Linked DNA regions of Pelorhabdus rhamnosifermentans. The protein of the gene in region 2 interacts with the protein of the main gene of each other region in a pairwise test. Links are inferred from orthologs where the notes say so. Each region holds a gene or a part of one and is shown on either strand. Other genes may lie near its edges.

Region 1 (7,184 bases), on a different replicon or contig from region 2:
AGTTGCTGTTCATCCATCACCGTATCAGCGGGAAGAATAATTTCACCACTCGTTTTATCAACAATTGCTGAAAATAATGTTTTACCATAGAGCCGACGGCGCCATCCCAACTTTTTCGTCAGTTTATAACGTCCAACTGTTGCCAGATCATAACGCTTGGGATCGAAAAATAAAGATTCCAGCAGTTGCGTCGCATTTTCTACTGTTGGCGGCTCCCCCGGACGAAGACGCTTGTAAATTTCTACGAGCGCTTCCTCTTTCGAATCCGAACTATCTTTATCAAGTGTTGCCCGAATACGAATGTCATTATCAAATAGGTCAGATATCGCTTGACTTGAAGCAATGCCTAACGCCCGCACTAAAATGGTAGCAGGCAATTTACGTGTCCGATCGACACGGACAGAAAGAATATCATTGGCATCTGTTTCAAATTCAAGCCATGCACCACGATTTGGAATGACTGTCGCGTTATACAATTTTTTCCCCGTCGTGTCAATCGTTTCACCGTAATATACTCCTGGTGAACGGACTAACTGACTGACAATGACACGCTCAGCACCATTAATAATAAAGGTCCCTGTGTCTGTCATGAGTGGAAAATCACCCATAAATACTTCTTGTTCCTTAATTTCGCCCGTATCACGGTTAATGAGCCGCACATTCACTCTTAGTGGTGCGGAGTAGGTCACATCCCGTTCTTTGCATTCTTCCACTTCATATTTCGGTTCGCCTAAATTGAAAGTCTCGAAAGACAACACGAGATTTCCTGTAAAATCTTGAATTGGCGAAACATCATGAAATATTTCTTGCAGCCCTTCACGCAAGAACCATTGGTAAGAATTTTTCTGAAGCTCGATCAGGTTGGGCATGTCCAGCACTTCATCAATTTTTGCATAACTATATCTTACCCTTTTGCCCACCGGAACAGGTTTGAACATGAAATCCTTCACCCCTTAGCCCTTTTTGACTAACTAAAGTACTCTAAACATTCATTGCAGGCTAGATCAGAATTACATCCGGCACTGCCAGCAGGGAATACGCAAAATAAGCAAGGTTCAATTGTTCCATTTCGGACCTTGCTTTTTTCTGACCGATGAAATGACAAATTCATCCTCCACTATATTACTATTTCCTGCCAATATCGAATTTATACCTTCTGACACACATTGTGTGTTTTCAGACGAAATTATGTATCGCAATTTAAAATGTTATCATATCATAATAAATAAGTCAAGTGTTATAAAACTTTTTTTTGAAAAATAAAAGAGGGCAACTCAAACTACCCGAGCGCCCTCTTTTATCACTCTGCAATTAATTATTTTACTTCGGCAGTTGCGCCTGCTTCAGTTAATTTAGCAAGGATTGCATCAGCATCAGCTTTAGAAATCTTTTCTTTAACTGGTTTAGGAGCTCCATCAACTAATTCCTTTGCTTCTTTCAGACCAAGACCAGTAATCTCGCGAACAACTTTAATTACGCCAATCTTGGATGAACCAGCGCCAGTCAGAACAACATCAAATTCAGTTTTCTCTTCAGCAGCAGCAGCGCCACCAGCAGCAGGAGCAGCTACAGCTACAGGAGCTGCTGCAGATACGCCAAATTTTTCTTCCAAAGCTTTTACAAGCTCCGATAATTCCAATACAGTCATTGATTCAATTGCTTGCATAATTTCTTCTTTAGTCATTATAAAAAACCTCCGTTTTTTTGTTTTAATTTTTAATGGTTAATTTGTAACTCAAGCGGATTCCTTTTGTTGGCGAACAGCTTCAAGCGTATAAACCAAATTGCGAATATTGCCTTGAAGTACATTGACAAAACCAGCGATTGGCGACTGCATACCAGCAAGTACACGCGACACCAATACTTCGCGAGAAGGAAGATCTGCTAAGGCTTTCACCTTTGCTTCGTCAATAACCTGTCCCTCGAGGATACCCGATTTAATAGAAATGACTTTGGCTTCTTTCATAAACTCTGAAATAATTTTAGCTGGAATAACAGGATCACTTACAGACAAGGCAATAGCGCTTGGGCCTTCCAAAACAGGCTCTAAACCTTCAATACCTGCTTGTGCTGCGGCTAAACGAATCATCGTATTTTTTGCTACGAAATAATCGACGCCTGCTTCACGAAATATCCGACGAAGTTTCGTATCCTGTGCAACAGTAATGCCGCGATAGTTGATTAATACGGCACCTTGGGCTGCAGCTAATTTTTCTTTGAGTTCAGATACAACTACTTTCTTTTCATTTGTAACTGCCATTGTTTCTTACACCTCCTTCAACATAATCAATGCAACTAAAAAGACCCCACGGCATAAACCGGAGGTCGTAACTGTCATTACGGTTTCCAGCCTCGGCAGGCAAGCATTGCTTTTATCCCAATAAACGGGACCTGCGGTCTATAGCCAAAATAAAACTATTCTTTTTTGCCGGAAACAACTTTGAGTGGGTTGACTTTTACGCCAGGTCCCATGGTTGTGCTAAGCGTAATGGACTTCAGGTACTGTCCTTTAGCAGAAGCAGGTTTCACTTTATTCAGTGTATCAACAAGTGTCGTAAAGTTTTCAATCAGTTTTCCCTGTTCAAAAGAAACTTTACCAATTGGAGCATGAATATTGCCTGCTTTATCAGTACGATACTCAATCTTACCCGCTTTAATTTCATGAATGGCTTTGGTTACATCCAGTGTAACTGTTCCAACCTTTGGATTTGGCATCAAACCTTTAGGTCCGAGAATTTTACCAAGTCGACCGACTGTACCCATCATATCAGGGGTAGCAACAGCCACATCGAATTCAGTCCAGCCACCTTGAATTTTTGCTACAAGATCTTCAGCACCAACAAAATCAGCGCCAGCAGCTTCAGCAGCTTTGGCTTTTTCACCTTTAGCAAAAACAAGTACAGATTTGCTCTTACCTGTTCCGTTCGGCAATACAACAGCGCCGCGAACTTGCTGGTCAGCATATTTCACATCGACACCTAATTTAATGGCAACTTCAACAGTTTCATCAAATTTCGCTGTAGCCGTTTTTTTCACTAAATCAATGGCTTCTTCAACTTCATACAGTTGTTTGTCATCAACAAGCTTAGCAGCTTCTTGATATTTTTTACCAACTTTTGGCATATGTTATTCCTCCTTGTGGTTTAGCGGAAAAATCCTCCCACCTAATTAAGCATTAGTCGACAACATCAATTCCCATGCTGCGCGCCGTGCCTTCAATCATCCGCATTGCTGCTTCTACATTAGCGGCATTTAAGTCAGCCATTTTACTTTCAGCGATTTCGCGAACTTTCGTACGAGAAACCTTGGCTACTTTTTTCTTATTTGGCTCACCGGAAGCCTTTTCAATACCTGCTGCTTTTTTCAAAAGTACAGGAGCCGGTGGAGTTTTAGTGACAAAAGTAAAGGATCTATCTTCAAAAACAGTAATCTCTACCGGAATAATCAGTCCGACTTGTTTAGCTGTTCTTTCATTGAAATCCTTAACAAACGCCATAATGTTGACGCCAGCTTGACCAAGAGCAGGGCCTACTGGAGGCGCCGGAGTTGCTTTCGCTGCTGGAACTTGTAATTTAACCAATTTAATTACTTTTTTAGCCATGGTTACACCTCCTTACCTAACTAACTGTGGTTGACGGACTAGAAGTCCTCCCACTTAAAGGCAGTTTTACTGCACTCTATTTATATCTTTTCTACTTGTGTATAATCCAATTCGACCGGTGTTTCTCGTCCAAACATATCGACAAGAACTTTCAGTTTAGCCTGTTCCGGATGAACCTCTATCACTGTGGCTGACCAATTTTCAAAGGCCCCTGCTGTGATGCGCACAAGTTGATTTAACTCGATATCAAGTTTGGGTTTGACATCTTCCATTCCCATCGATTTAAGGATGTGCTTCACTTCGGCAGTACTAAGCGGAATAGGTTTGGTACCGGAACCGACAAAACCTGTAACACCCGGCGTATTGCGCACCACATACCACGAACGATCTGTCACGATCATTTCCACAAGCACATAGCCTGGGAATACTTTTTTCTTCGATATTTTTTTTTGACCGTCCTTGATCTCTACTTCGTCTTCCATGGGAACAACAATATTAAATATTTCGTTCTCCATAGCCATGGAATGCACTTTACGTTCCAGGTTGGCCATAACCTTGTTCTCATACCCTGAATAGGTATGTATGACATACCAGTGTTTTTCTGATTCCATCGTTACCAAGGGACTTTTCCGTCCCCCACCCCCTACTTAAGTATCAGTCGTAACGCCTCGTTAAATACACTGTCAACTACCCAAATCAAAGCGGCAATAAATATTACCGAAACAAAAACAACTCCTGTGTAAGAAATAAGTTCCTGCTTATTGGGCCATGACACCTTTTTGAGTTCGGCCTTAACTTCCCGGAAGAATTTTTTAAACCGCGGCGTTCCTTGCGGCATTGCCGTTTCTTGAGTAGCCATGTTTCTTACTCACACCCCGTCTTCTGCCAGGTTCCATAACTTTTTACACACTGGCAGGGGCAGAAGGACTTGAACCCTCAACCAACGGTTTTGGAGACCGCTACTCTACCAATTGAGCTATGCCCCTACTAAGTATAACACTTAACTATTATAAGTTATTTTGTTTCCTTGTGTAAAGTCTCTTTTTTACAGAACTTGCAGTATTTGTTGAGTTCTAATCTATCCGGATCATTTTTCTTGTTCTTATTGGTCTGATAATTGCGTTGTTTGCATTCCGTACAGGCCAATGTTACTGCGTTGCGCATCTTTTACACCCCTCTAAGCTAATAAATGTGACAAGTCTTTAAAATGTCGCTAATATAATTTATCATAATTAATTTGCTATGTCAATAGCCCACGAGCCCTGGTGTGCCATATCTCGCAAAAAACGGTCTAATTTACGCGCAAAGACACAAAGAAGTCTCTTCTTCTTTGTGTCTCCCCCGCACTATGTAGACAAAATTAATTTTTACGATTATGCATTAATTGCTGAAACAACACCGGCGCCTACAGTACGGCCACCTTCACGAATTGCAAAACGAAGTCCTTCTTCCATTGCAATCGGTGTAATAAGCTCAATATCCATGCGAATATTGTCGCCAGGCATTACCATTTCTACGCCTTCTGGAAGCGTCGTCACACCCGTTACGTCTGTTGTACGGAAGTAGAACTGCGGACGATAGCCATTAAAGAACGGCGTATGACGGCCTCCTTCTTCTTTCGTCAGTACATAAACTTGTGCCGAAAATTTCGTGTGAGGTTTAATTGAAGCTGGTTTTGCAAGTACTTGACCACGTTCAATTTCTTTTCTTTCAACACCACGCAGCAGTACGCCAATGTTGTCTCCTGCTACAGCGCTGTCTAACAGTTTTCTGAACATTTCAAGACCTGTTACAACCGTTGCTTTTGGTTTTTCTGTCATTCCGACGATTTCAATAGTATCACTTACTTTGATTTCGCCTCTTTCTACACGACCTGTAGCAACTGTGCCACGACCGGTAATTGTGAAGACATCTTCTACTGGCATCAAGAACGGTTTGTCCGTGTCGCGCGTAGGTGTTGGAATGTATTCATCAACAGCATCCATTAATTCATGTATCTTACCGCACCATTCGCATTCGCGTTTACCGCAGCCACATTCAAGTGCTTTAACAGCGGATCCTGTAATAATTGGAATATCATCACCAGGGAATTCATAGCTTGATAACAATTCACGTACTTCCATTTCTACCAATTCAATCAGTTCAGGATCATCAACAAGGTCCATCTTGTTTAAGAATACGACCATTGCTGGTACGCCAACCTGACGGGACAGCAGAATGTGTTCACGAGTCTGAGGCATTGGGCCGTCAGCAGCGCTACAAACAAGGATAGCACCATCCATCTGTGCAGCACCTGTGATCATGTTTTTTACATAGTCAGCATGGCCTGGGCAGTCAACATGGGCATAGTGACGTTTCTCTGTTTCATATTCCACATGTGCCGTATTAATCGTAATTCCACGTTCTCTTTCTTCTGGAGCCTTATCAATCATGTCATACGCCATGAATTCTGCACCGCCTGCTTTTGCCAGTGTCATGGTAATTGCAGCCGTTAAAGAAGTCTTGCCATGATCAACGTGACCGATGGTGCCAATATTCACATGAGGTTTGTTTCTTTCAAATTTTTTCTTAGCCATTCTATCTCATGTCCTCCCTAAAAAAGTAATACTGATCATTTCTAGCAACAATGTTAAAATCCTGCATTCTTTTCACAATAGCGGTAATTTATCGCTTTGTTTTCATTATAAGTAAATAAAGCCCCGCAATATGCGAGGCTTTTTTGTAGTTTCACTTGGTGGCGGCGCAGGGATTTGAACCCCGGACACTGCGGGTATGAACCGCATGCTCTAGCCAACTGAGCTACGCCGCCATATTATATATATGTGGAGCTAATGACCGGGATTGAACCGGTGACCTTATCCTTACCAAGGATACGCTCTACCGACTGAGCTACATCAGCAATAAATACATGGTTGCGGGGACAGGACTTGAACCTGTGACCTTCGGGTTATGAGCCCGACGAGCTGCCAGCTGCTCCACCCCGCGACATTCAAACCTTACTATAAAATTAATGAAAATGGTGGGCAGGGATGGATTCGAACCATCGTATCCGTTAAGAGGCAGATTTACAGTCTGCTGCCTTTAGCCACTCGGCCACCTACCCATTTAAATTTTTAAAACTGGAGCTGGCGAGAAGAATCGAACTCCCAACCTGCTGATTACAAGTCAGCTGCTCTACCAATTGAGCTACGCCAGCATGTTATTTTTAACTCCGCCACAAGGGCTTCGTTCTTAGCGACAAGATTTATTATACATCTTTCAATGCGCTGTGTCAACAACTTTTTTTGTTTTTCTTTATTCCTAAAATTTCATTTCAAAGTCATTAAGAACGATGGATCGACATAAATATCCTTGACAGGAACTAATGATACCACAAGAATTTATCCTTGTAAACACTTATTTAGCATCTTTTCAATAATAAAAATATCCAATTGATAAGAACGCCAGAACAAATCAATAGTAAGCAAAAGCCGCTAAAGTGAAACGATTCAAAAAACGCATCAACCAAACAATTGTCGCGCCAAAGAAATAGGCAAAAAATCCGTTAGTCCTTCAATAATGCCCAACAGACTAGCAGCAAGTT
Region 2 (8,313 bases):
CCAATCAGCCACTTTTGAATGATCCCACTTATATTGAACAAGCCGATTATATTATTACAGAGTCAACTTACGGCAATCGTCAGCATGAAGTGTATGATCGTGAGGAGCGACTCGCTGAGATCATTCGTGAGACAGTGAATCGCGGCGGCAATATTGTTATTCCTTCTTTTGCTGTGGGGCGTACGCAGACTTTGCTTTATTATTTGCATAGACTCTATAAGTCGAAGCGAATTCCTGATATTCCAGTGATTATTGATAGTCCTCTGGCCATATCAGCAACAGATATTTTTATGCATCATCAAAATGATTATGACAAAGAAGCTTATGATATGCTTGTTCATGACAAGGAGCATCCGCTAGAATTGCCTCATTTGATGTTTACTAAGACCGCTGATGAGTCGAAGGCCATTAATTTTATGCCAGGCTCAGCTATTATCATTTCGGCAAGTGGCATGGCTGATGCAGGCAGGATTCTTCATCATTTAAAACATAATTTATGGCGTAGTGAGTCAAGTATTCTCTTTGTTGGCTATCAGGCGCAGGGAAGTTTGGGTCGTCGAATTATAGAAGGGGCGAAACGCGTTAAAATTATGGGAGAAGAAGTCAGTGTCAAAGCTCAAATCTATAATTTAGATGGCTTTTCGGCTCATGCCGATCAAGGTCAGTTGTTACATTGGCTAGAGCAGTTTCATTCGAAGTTATCAGGTATATTTATTGTGCATGGTGAACTCGCTTCGTCAGAACCGTTTGCTAAACTAGTTGAAGAAAAGTTGCATTGTTCGACATATGTTCCCCGTTATGGTGACGAAATTACCCTGCGTGCTCAAACTTATACAGTTAAACCTTCTGAAATTGTTTTTGTTGAACCAGCTGTGCGTCAAGTACAGGAACTGTTCAATGAGATGGAAACGGAATATCGGGGTTACCGTCAACGTGTGGAGCGACAACTGGCTAAAGAACCTTCGCACGCTGGGGAATTTTTACATAGGTTAACTAAAATGGTGAAATTATTTAAAAAAGAAGACTAAAAGTAAATTTTTTCTTAAAATAGGCAACTTATTGACCTTTTTTGTAAACAATTAGCGTTTGTTCATTGACAGAGTGTGTTGATCAGTATAATATATTAATAAATCAATGACACTAGAAAGGATGCTTAGCAGCACAGCATCCTTTTCTCTTTTGTACTTAGGAGGTACTTATACATGAAACGGAATGATTTAAGAAATATTGCTATTATTGCCCATGTCGATCATGGTAAGACAACACTTGTTGATGCTATGTTACGGCAGAGTAATGTTTTTCGCAGCAATGAACAAGTAGCAGAGCGGGTTATGGATTCGAATGACTTGGAACGGGAACGTGGCATTACGATTCTATCGAAAAATACAGCTGTCATGTACAATGATATTAAAATTAATATTGTAGATACCCCAGGTCATGCCGATTTTGGCGGTGAAGTAGAACGGGTACTGAACATGGTTGATGGTGTATTGTTACTTGTGGATGCTTTTGAAGGTCCTATGCCTCAGACAAAATATGTTTTGCGCAAGGCTTTGGAACAGAAATTAAAACCGATTGTTGTTATTAATAAAATCGACCGTCCGGATCAACGTGTGGAAGAAGTTGTTGATGAAGTTTTAGAATTATTTATTGAGTTGGATGCCAATGATGAACAACTGGAATTCCCTGTTGTTTATGCAACGGCTCGTGATGGTATTGCTAAACTCAGTATGGAAGAAGAAAGCGACAATTTAGCACCGCTATTTAAATTGCTTGTCGAAACTATTCCTGCACCTGAAGGCGAAGTGGATGGTCCCCTACAAATGCTTGTTACGACACTTGATAATGATGAATATGTTGGCAAAGTCGCCATTGGTCGTGTCATTCGCGGTCGCATTGCGGAAGGCCAAAATGTGGCTGTGTTAAATGGCGAGGCCGAAACTCGCTCAAGAATTGGTAAGCTTTACACCTATCAGGGACTTAAACGAACGGAAGTAAAAGAAGCGGCATTAGGTGATATTGTTGCTGTAACAGGACTGGATGATATCAATATTGGTGTGACCATTGCTGATGCCGAAAATCCTGAAGCTTTGCCGACTATTAATATTGATGAACCTACTTTGGCGATGCTGTTTTCTGTAAATAACAGTCCTTTTGCGGGACGGGAAGGTCAATTTGTTACATCCCGTCATTTGCGTGATCGGTTGTTTAAAGAAGTAGAAACAAATGTAAGCCTCAAGGTTGAGGAAACAGATAGCGCTGATGCTTTTGAAGTGAAAGGACGCGGTGAACTTCATCTGGCTATTTTGATCGAAACCATGCGGCGTGAGGGTTATGAATTTCAAGTAGGCAAGCCAAGAGTAATTAATAAGACCATTAAAGGTCAATTATGCGAGCCTATGGAAGACCTCACCATTGAAGTTCCGCAAGATTTTATGGGAGCTGTCATGGAAGCTTTGGGAATGCGTAAAGCAGAGCTGACAAATATGGTTGAGCTTGCCGGTTATCTCAGAATGGAATTTATTATTCCGGCTCGCGGGTTAATTGGTTTTCGGTCGGAATTTTTGACAAAGACCAAGGGCAATGGCATTATGCATCATTTATTTCATGGTTATGCGCCTTTCAAAGGCGAGATTCCCGGAAGGAGTCGCGGTGCTTTAATTGCTTTTGAACTGGGTGAAACAACAGGCTATGGTATTTATAATTTGCAAGATCGCGGCGTCATGTTTATCGTTCCTGGGCAGGAAGTCTATGAAGGGATGATCATCGGTGAAAATACGCGTGAATCAGACATGGATGTCAATCCTTGCAAGAAAAAACATGTTTCAAACACACGTTCAAGTTCTTCTGATGAAGCTATTCGTCTGACTGCTCCACGCCTCTTGAGTTTAGAGCAGGCTTTGGAATATATTAATGACGATGAACTTGTTGAAGTGACACCAAAGAGCATTCGTTTGCGTAAATTTGTGCTCAGTCGTCAATCTCGTGGTCGTGACAGAAAAAGATCTTAAGAAAATACCATTTTTTTGAATATGTTTGCAGGAATATTATTTGTTGTGTCGAAATAACTCTCCATTGGTAGTCAGTGGGAGGCGAGTAATCATGGTCAGTTCTTTTTTTGAGCAGGTAATGAATTATATAATATCGCCAGCTGATGAGAATGAAAATCAGCTTTGCGTTCATCATAATGCTACCATGAAACTTCTTGTTATTTCACTAAATTCATTGGATCAAGCTTGCCGATATGCTGATTTGTTAAGATCCGGAGTGACGTTGATTGTTGAATATAGTGCGGTTGATAAGCAGAGTCAGCAAACGCTAAATGATTTTTTGAATGGTGTCTGTTACATTCTTCAGGGGAGTACACAAGCACTTGGTACAGATGTCATGATGTATATGCCAGAAAATGTGGAAGCTCATCGTCATATTTCGGCATCTACGCAGCCGATTCGTTCGAGTTATCCTTTTGAAAGGATAGTGCCTGCGCAACGCTTTTCTTAAATTGTTCGCACACACAATGCATTATATAGAAAAAGAAGCGTCTGTAGAGAGACGCTTCTTTTTTATTGTGTGAGTTTTATGTATAAAGGACTTCTTGTCTGCATATAATTTATTGCTAAGGAAAGTTACTTGGCAACGTTACGAGAGAAGGAGTGTCCACGATGCCCTTGCTCAAAGAAAAAACAAGCAAATTAGGTTCATTGTTCAGTTTTATGGCTGTTAGCCTATTGATTGTCTTATTTTTTCTGGCACTACCAGAATTTCTTTTGTCTACGACAGGTAGAATGTTTGTTGTGCTGTGGGCATTTGTTGCTATTTGTGTATTTCTCGCTCATGGCAGAAGAATTTCGATGCGACGGCGGCGAGTTCGTGCAAGGTTGTCAGCTGTTCATACGAAGCGCACCCATTCTACCCCAAAAAGTCTATTACGCGATTAGGCCATGGTAAAGAGAACCATGGCTTTTTAATTGCTGATTTACTGTAACTTTAAGGCGTGTTATCATTAAAAATGGAATCAATAAAAAACAGTTGCTTAGAAAGTTTACCAGTTTTATCTTAGCTATTTGTGTGAAAGGATGCTTATTATGGAAGAACAGCCAATGCCTAGCAAGGAAGTCGGAAATTTTGTTCATCTTCATGTTCATACAGAGTATAGCTTGCTTGACGGTGCAAGCCGGATTGGTGATCTTATTGCGCGTGCCAAAGAGCTGCATATGTCTGCATTAGCCATCACGGATCATGGCAATATGTATGGTTGTATGCATTTTTATAAACAAGCCATAAAAGCTCAGATTAAACCGATTATTGGTTGCGAAGTATATATTGCACCCAAGTCGCGATTTGAAAAGTCAACGCGAGAGGGAGAGGACTATTATCATTTAATTTTACTTGCTGAAAGCAATGAAGGCTATCGTAATCTCATGGAACTTGTGTCGCGGGCCAACACGGAGGGATTCTACTATAAGCCGCGTATTGATAGAGAACTTTTGCGTGAGCATAGTCAAGGGCTGATTTGTTTAAGTGCCTGTATTGCTGGTGAAATTCCGGCTCAGATTCTTAAGGATAATGTTAGGACAGCCGAAGAAATTTTGCAAGATTACTTGGATATTTTCGGACCACGCCATTTTTTTATTGAACTTCAAGATCATCATCTAAAGGAGCAGCAGATTGCTAATCGTGAGCTGATTCGCTTAGCACAGAAATATCATGTATCACTTGTTGCTACAAATGACATCCATTATGTTCAGCGCCAAGATGCGCAATGTCATGATGTATTATTATGTATTCAGACAGGGAAAATAGTAGAGGATCCCAATCGAATGAAGTTTCCGAATGACGAATTTTATTTAAAAAGCAGCCAGGAAATGACTGCTTTGTTTGCTGAATATCCCGAAGCTTTAGCAAATACAGTAAAAATTGCGGAGCGCTGTCAGGTCAATTTTGACTTCAATACCTATCATCTGCCGGAATTTTCTGTGCCTGAGGGCTATACAGCAAAATCCTATCTTGCCATGCTCTGTGAAAAAAATCTGGAACGTTGTTATCCCAAAGCAGATGACACTGTACGTAAACGGCTCAATTATGAGCTTTCTGTTATTCATAATATGGGATTTGACAGCTATTTTTTGGTTGTGTGGGATTTTGTCAACTATGCTCGTGACAGTCAAATTCCGGTGGGACCAGGTCGCGGATCGGCGGCTGGCAGTGTTGTGTCCTATTTGCTTCACATTACGACTATTGATCCACTGAAATATGGATTGCTATTCGAGCGCTTTTTAAATCCCGAGCGTGTAACGATGCCTGATATAGATATTGATTTTTGTTATGAACGGCGCAGTAAAATTGTTGAATACGTGGCGAGTCGTTATGGAACGGACAAGGTGGCACAAATTATTACATTTGGCACCATGGCAGCTAAGGCCGCTGTGCGTGATGTGGGGCGCGTACTCAACATTGCTTATGGCGAGGTCGATAGGGTAGCCAAGCTAATTCCAAATGAGCTTGGCATAACGCTGAAAAAGGCGCTATCGCAAAGTCCGGAACTCAGTGCCCTCTATCAGCAGGGCGGGCATATCAAAAAATTGCTTGATTTAGCCATGGCTGTTGAAGGTCTGCCACGTCATGCGTCTACTCATGCGGCAGGATTGGTTATTGCTCGCGAGCCGCTCACTCATTATGTGCCGCTGCAAAATTCTGCTGAGGGTTTTCTAACGACACAATATGATAAAGATCTGATAGAAGAGCTGGGTCTGTTAAAGATGGATCTTCTGGGGCTCCGAACGTTAACAGTCATTGGAGAGGCTGTCGACCTTATTCATGACCATCATGACCCTGAATTTGATATTGAAACGGTTAATCTTGCTGATGCTGCGACAGCGGAGCTATTTGCCAGCGGTGAAACAGCCGGTGTCTTTCAAATGGAATCAGCGGGGATGACTCATTTAGTGAAAGAACTTCACCCTGCTCAATTCGAAGATCTCATTCCTCTTGTAGCCTTATATCGTCCGGGACCGCTTGGCAGCGGTATGGTGACGGATTTTATTGAGGGTCGTCATGGGCGTAAAGACGTTCATTACCTGCATCCATTGCTTGAGCCGATTTTAAAGGATACGTTTGGTGTTATTCTTTATCAGGAGCAGGTTATGCAAATTGCTGCAACTTTGGCGGGATTTTCTTTGGGACAAGCCGATTTATTGCGTCGCGCGATGGGAAAAAAGAAGCATGCTGTCATACTGGCGCAGAAGGATAATTTTATTGCGGGATGTAAAAAGAATGGCTTTGATGAAAAATTTGCCATAGAAATTTTTGAGCTTATGGCACATTTTGCTGATTACGGGTTTAATAAATCTCATAGTGCCGCGTATGCCCTTGTTGCTTATGAGACAGCTTATTTAAAAGCCAATTATCCCGAAGAATTTATGGCAGCTCTATTAACGAGTGTTATGGGCACGAATGAGAAGGTCGGCCAATATATTGAAGAGTGCCATAGGCTAAATATAAAAATATTAGCGCCTGATATTAATGCGGGACAGGCAAAGTTTTCTGTCTCAGATGGTGCCATTCGCTTCGGGTTGGCAGGCGTAAAAAATGTCGGTGATGGCGCGATGATGAATATTATTGAAGCTCGTGAGAAACAGGGACCTTTTACTTCTCTCGTTGATTTTTGTAATAAAGTGGATATGCGTTTAGTCAATAAAAGGGTCATGGAAAGTCTTGTTTTGTGTGGTGCCTTTGATTCGTTTGGGTACAAACGGGCACAGCTTCTTGCTGTGATTGATCAAGCTGTTGAGATGGCGCAGCAGACGCAAAAAGACAAGTTGAGCGGACAAATCGGGCTATTTGGCGAAGAAATGATGGATAGCAGTACAGAACTTGTTATGCCGAATAAACCCGAAATGTCTCTTTTGGAGCGTTTAGCAGGTGAAAAAGAAATGATCGGGTTTTATGTGACCGGTCATCCCCTTGATCCTTATCGGGAAATATTAGGCACGTTGACATCTCTTCAAGAAATGAATGAAGGTGATCTTTCCGATGGAAAAATCATTAAGGTTGGCGGCCTTGTTGTGGGAGTTAAAAGAATTAATACGAAAAATGGCGATACCATGTGTTTTATCGATTTGGAAGACTTGACAGCCCACTCGGAAATTGTTGTTTTTCCGCGAGTTTTTGAAAAAGTCCGTTCTTTATTGTTGCTTGACTCAGCTATTATGGTTTCAGGAAAAATTAGTAGAAGTGATGAAAAAGTCAAGATTCTTGCCGGAGAAATTAAGCTCCTTAAAGAGTGTCGTCCGGAGATGCACATCAAAATTGCTGCGACTCAAGAAAATGCCGAGGTTATGGCAAAATTGAAGGATATTTTAATGCAGAGTTCTGGAACTACTATAGTTTATTTGCATTTTACAAAAAACCGTAAAATTATTAAAACAGATCAACCCTATTGGGCTGATCTGTCAGGTAATGTTGTCAGTCAGATAAGAGAGCTTTTAGGATCTCAAAGTGTATGGACTGCTTAGAAAAAAATTTATTTTTGTGGAAAAACTGTCAGTGCAACAATGGCTGCACCTTCCCTTGCATATTGTTTCGCTGTTAAGTAAACATTATCAGGTAGTGCTGCTGGCGATCCGGTGACATTCATACCGAGCTTACGGGCGATGAGCAGAGCGCGGTGCATGTGCGACGTGTTCGAAACGATAATGGCGGAGTGGAGATGTTTTTCTAACATTACTTGTTTTGAATTGGCGAGGTTTTGATAGGTATTAAAGGAGTTTTCCTCTAAATAAATGCGTTCAGGGGAGACGCCGTGTTCTATTAGAAATTGGCTCATCGCATAGGCTTCGCTTATTTCCTCATCTGTTCCCTTTGCCCCGCTAACAATAATTGTGGTTGCATAACCGTTTTGGTATAATCTAAGGGTTTCATTTAAACGTAATGCAAGTACAGCACTTGGTTTTTGACCAATTAACTTAGCGCCCAAAACAATGATGGTATCACTTGTCTGGGGTATGCTTGTCAGTCCGTCTGAAATAATTGGAAATTCGATGAAAATGATCAATAATAGCAATAATGCAAGAATAAGCTGTTTTCGAATAAATTTTCTGTGTTTCATGGAATTTCCCCCCTGTTTAAAAATTATCGCCTTTATTATAACACTGTATAGAAATGAAGAGCTAAGTTGAGGTGTTTTAATTTTTTTTATTATATATTTGAATAATTCTGGCGAAAAGAGTTGTAAATTTTCTCTTTTTTCGCTATACTAAATATGGATAGTACGTGACATTTTGCACGTACATAAATATGCAAAATACGTACCAA

Evidence for each region.
Region 1: the proteins of Ga0466249_RS22110 (region 2) and rplL interact in binary tests that used the Escherichia coli proteins (3 or more experiments, as listed by UniProt). The link is inferred for Pelorhabdus rhamnosifermentans from one-to-one orthologs.

The regions. Positions count from the first base shown.
Region 1 is NZ_JAHGVE010000010.1:29,500-36,683, reverse strand. What follows is about bases 1-2,865. They hold rplL (50S ribosomal protein L7/L12), read right to left. Parts: upstream 1,685-2,865; coding sequence 1,316-1,684; downstream 1-1,315. Other genes in these bases: rplA (50S ribosomal protein L1), read right to left, coding at 2,416-2,865; rplJ (50S ribosomal protein L10), read right to left, coding at 1,736-2,260; rpoB (DNA-directed RNA polymerase subunit beta), read right to left, coding at 1-938. Also shown: more of rplA, read right to left, coding at 2,866-3,123; rplK (50S ribosomal protein L11), read right to left, coding at 3,176-3,601; transcription termination/antitermination protein NusG, read right to left, coding at 3,682-4,212; preprotein translocase subunit SecE, read right to left, coding at 4,245-4,460; rpmG (50S ribosomal protein L33), read right to left, coding at 4,616-4,765; tuf (elongation factor Tu), read right to left, coding at 4,975-6,177. UniProt on the Escherichia coli protein: The binding site for several of the GTPase factors involved in protein synthesis (IF-2, EF-Tu, EF-G and RF3). Is thus essential for accurate translation.
Region 2 is NZ_JAHGVE010000029.1:359-8,671, reverse strand. Bases 3,721-7,714 are described here. They hold Ga0466249_RS22110 (DNA polymerase III subunit alpha), read left to right. Parts: upstream 3,721-4,085; coding sequence 4,086-7,514; downstream 7,515-7,714. Other genes in these bases: Ga0466249_RS22105 (YdcF family protein), read right to left, coding at 7,523-7,714; Ga0466249_RS22115 (hypothetical protein), read left to right, coding at 3,721-3,938. Outside these bases: Ga0466249_RS22130 (MBL fold metallo-hydrolase), read left to right, coding at 1-1,028; translational GTPase TypA, read left to right, coding at 1,203-3,011; Ga0466249_RS22120 (cell division protein SepF), read left to right, coding at 3,103-3,501; more of Ga0466249_RS22115, read left to right, coding at 3,663-3,720; more of Ga0466249_RS22105, read right to left, coding at 7,715-8,107. UniProt on the Escherichia coli protein: DNA polymerase III is a complex, multichain enzyme responsible for most of the replicative synthesis in bacteria. This DNA polymerase also exhibits 3' to 5' exonuclease activity. The alpha chain is the DNA polymerase catalytic subunit.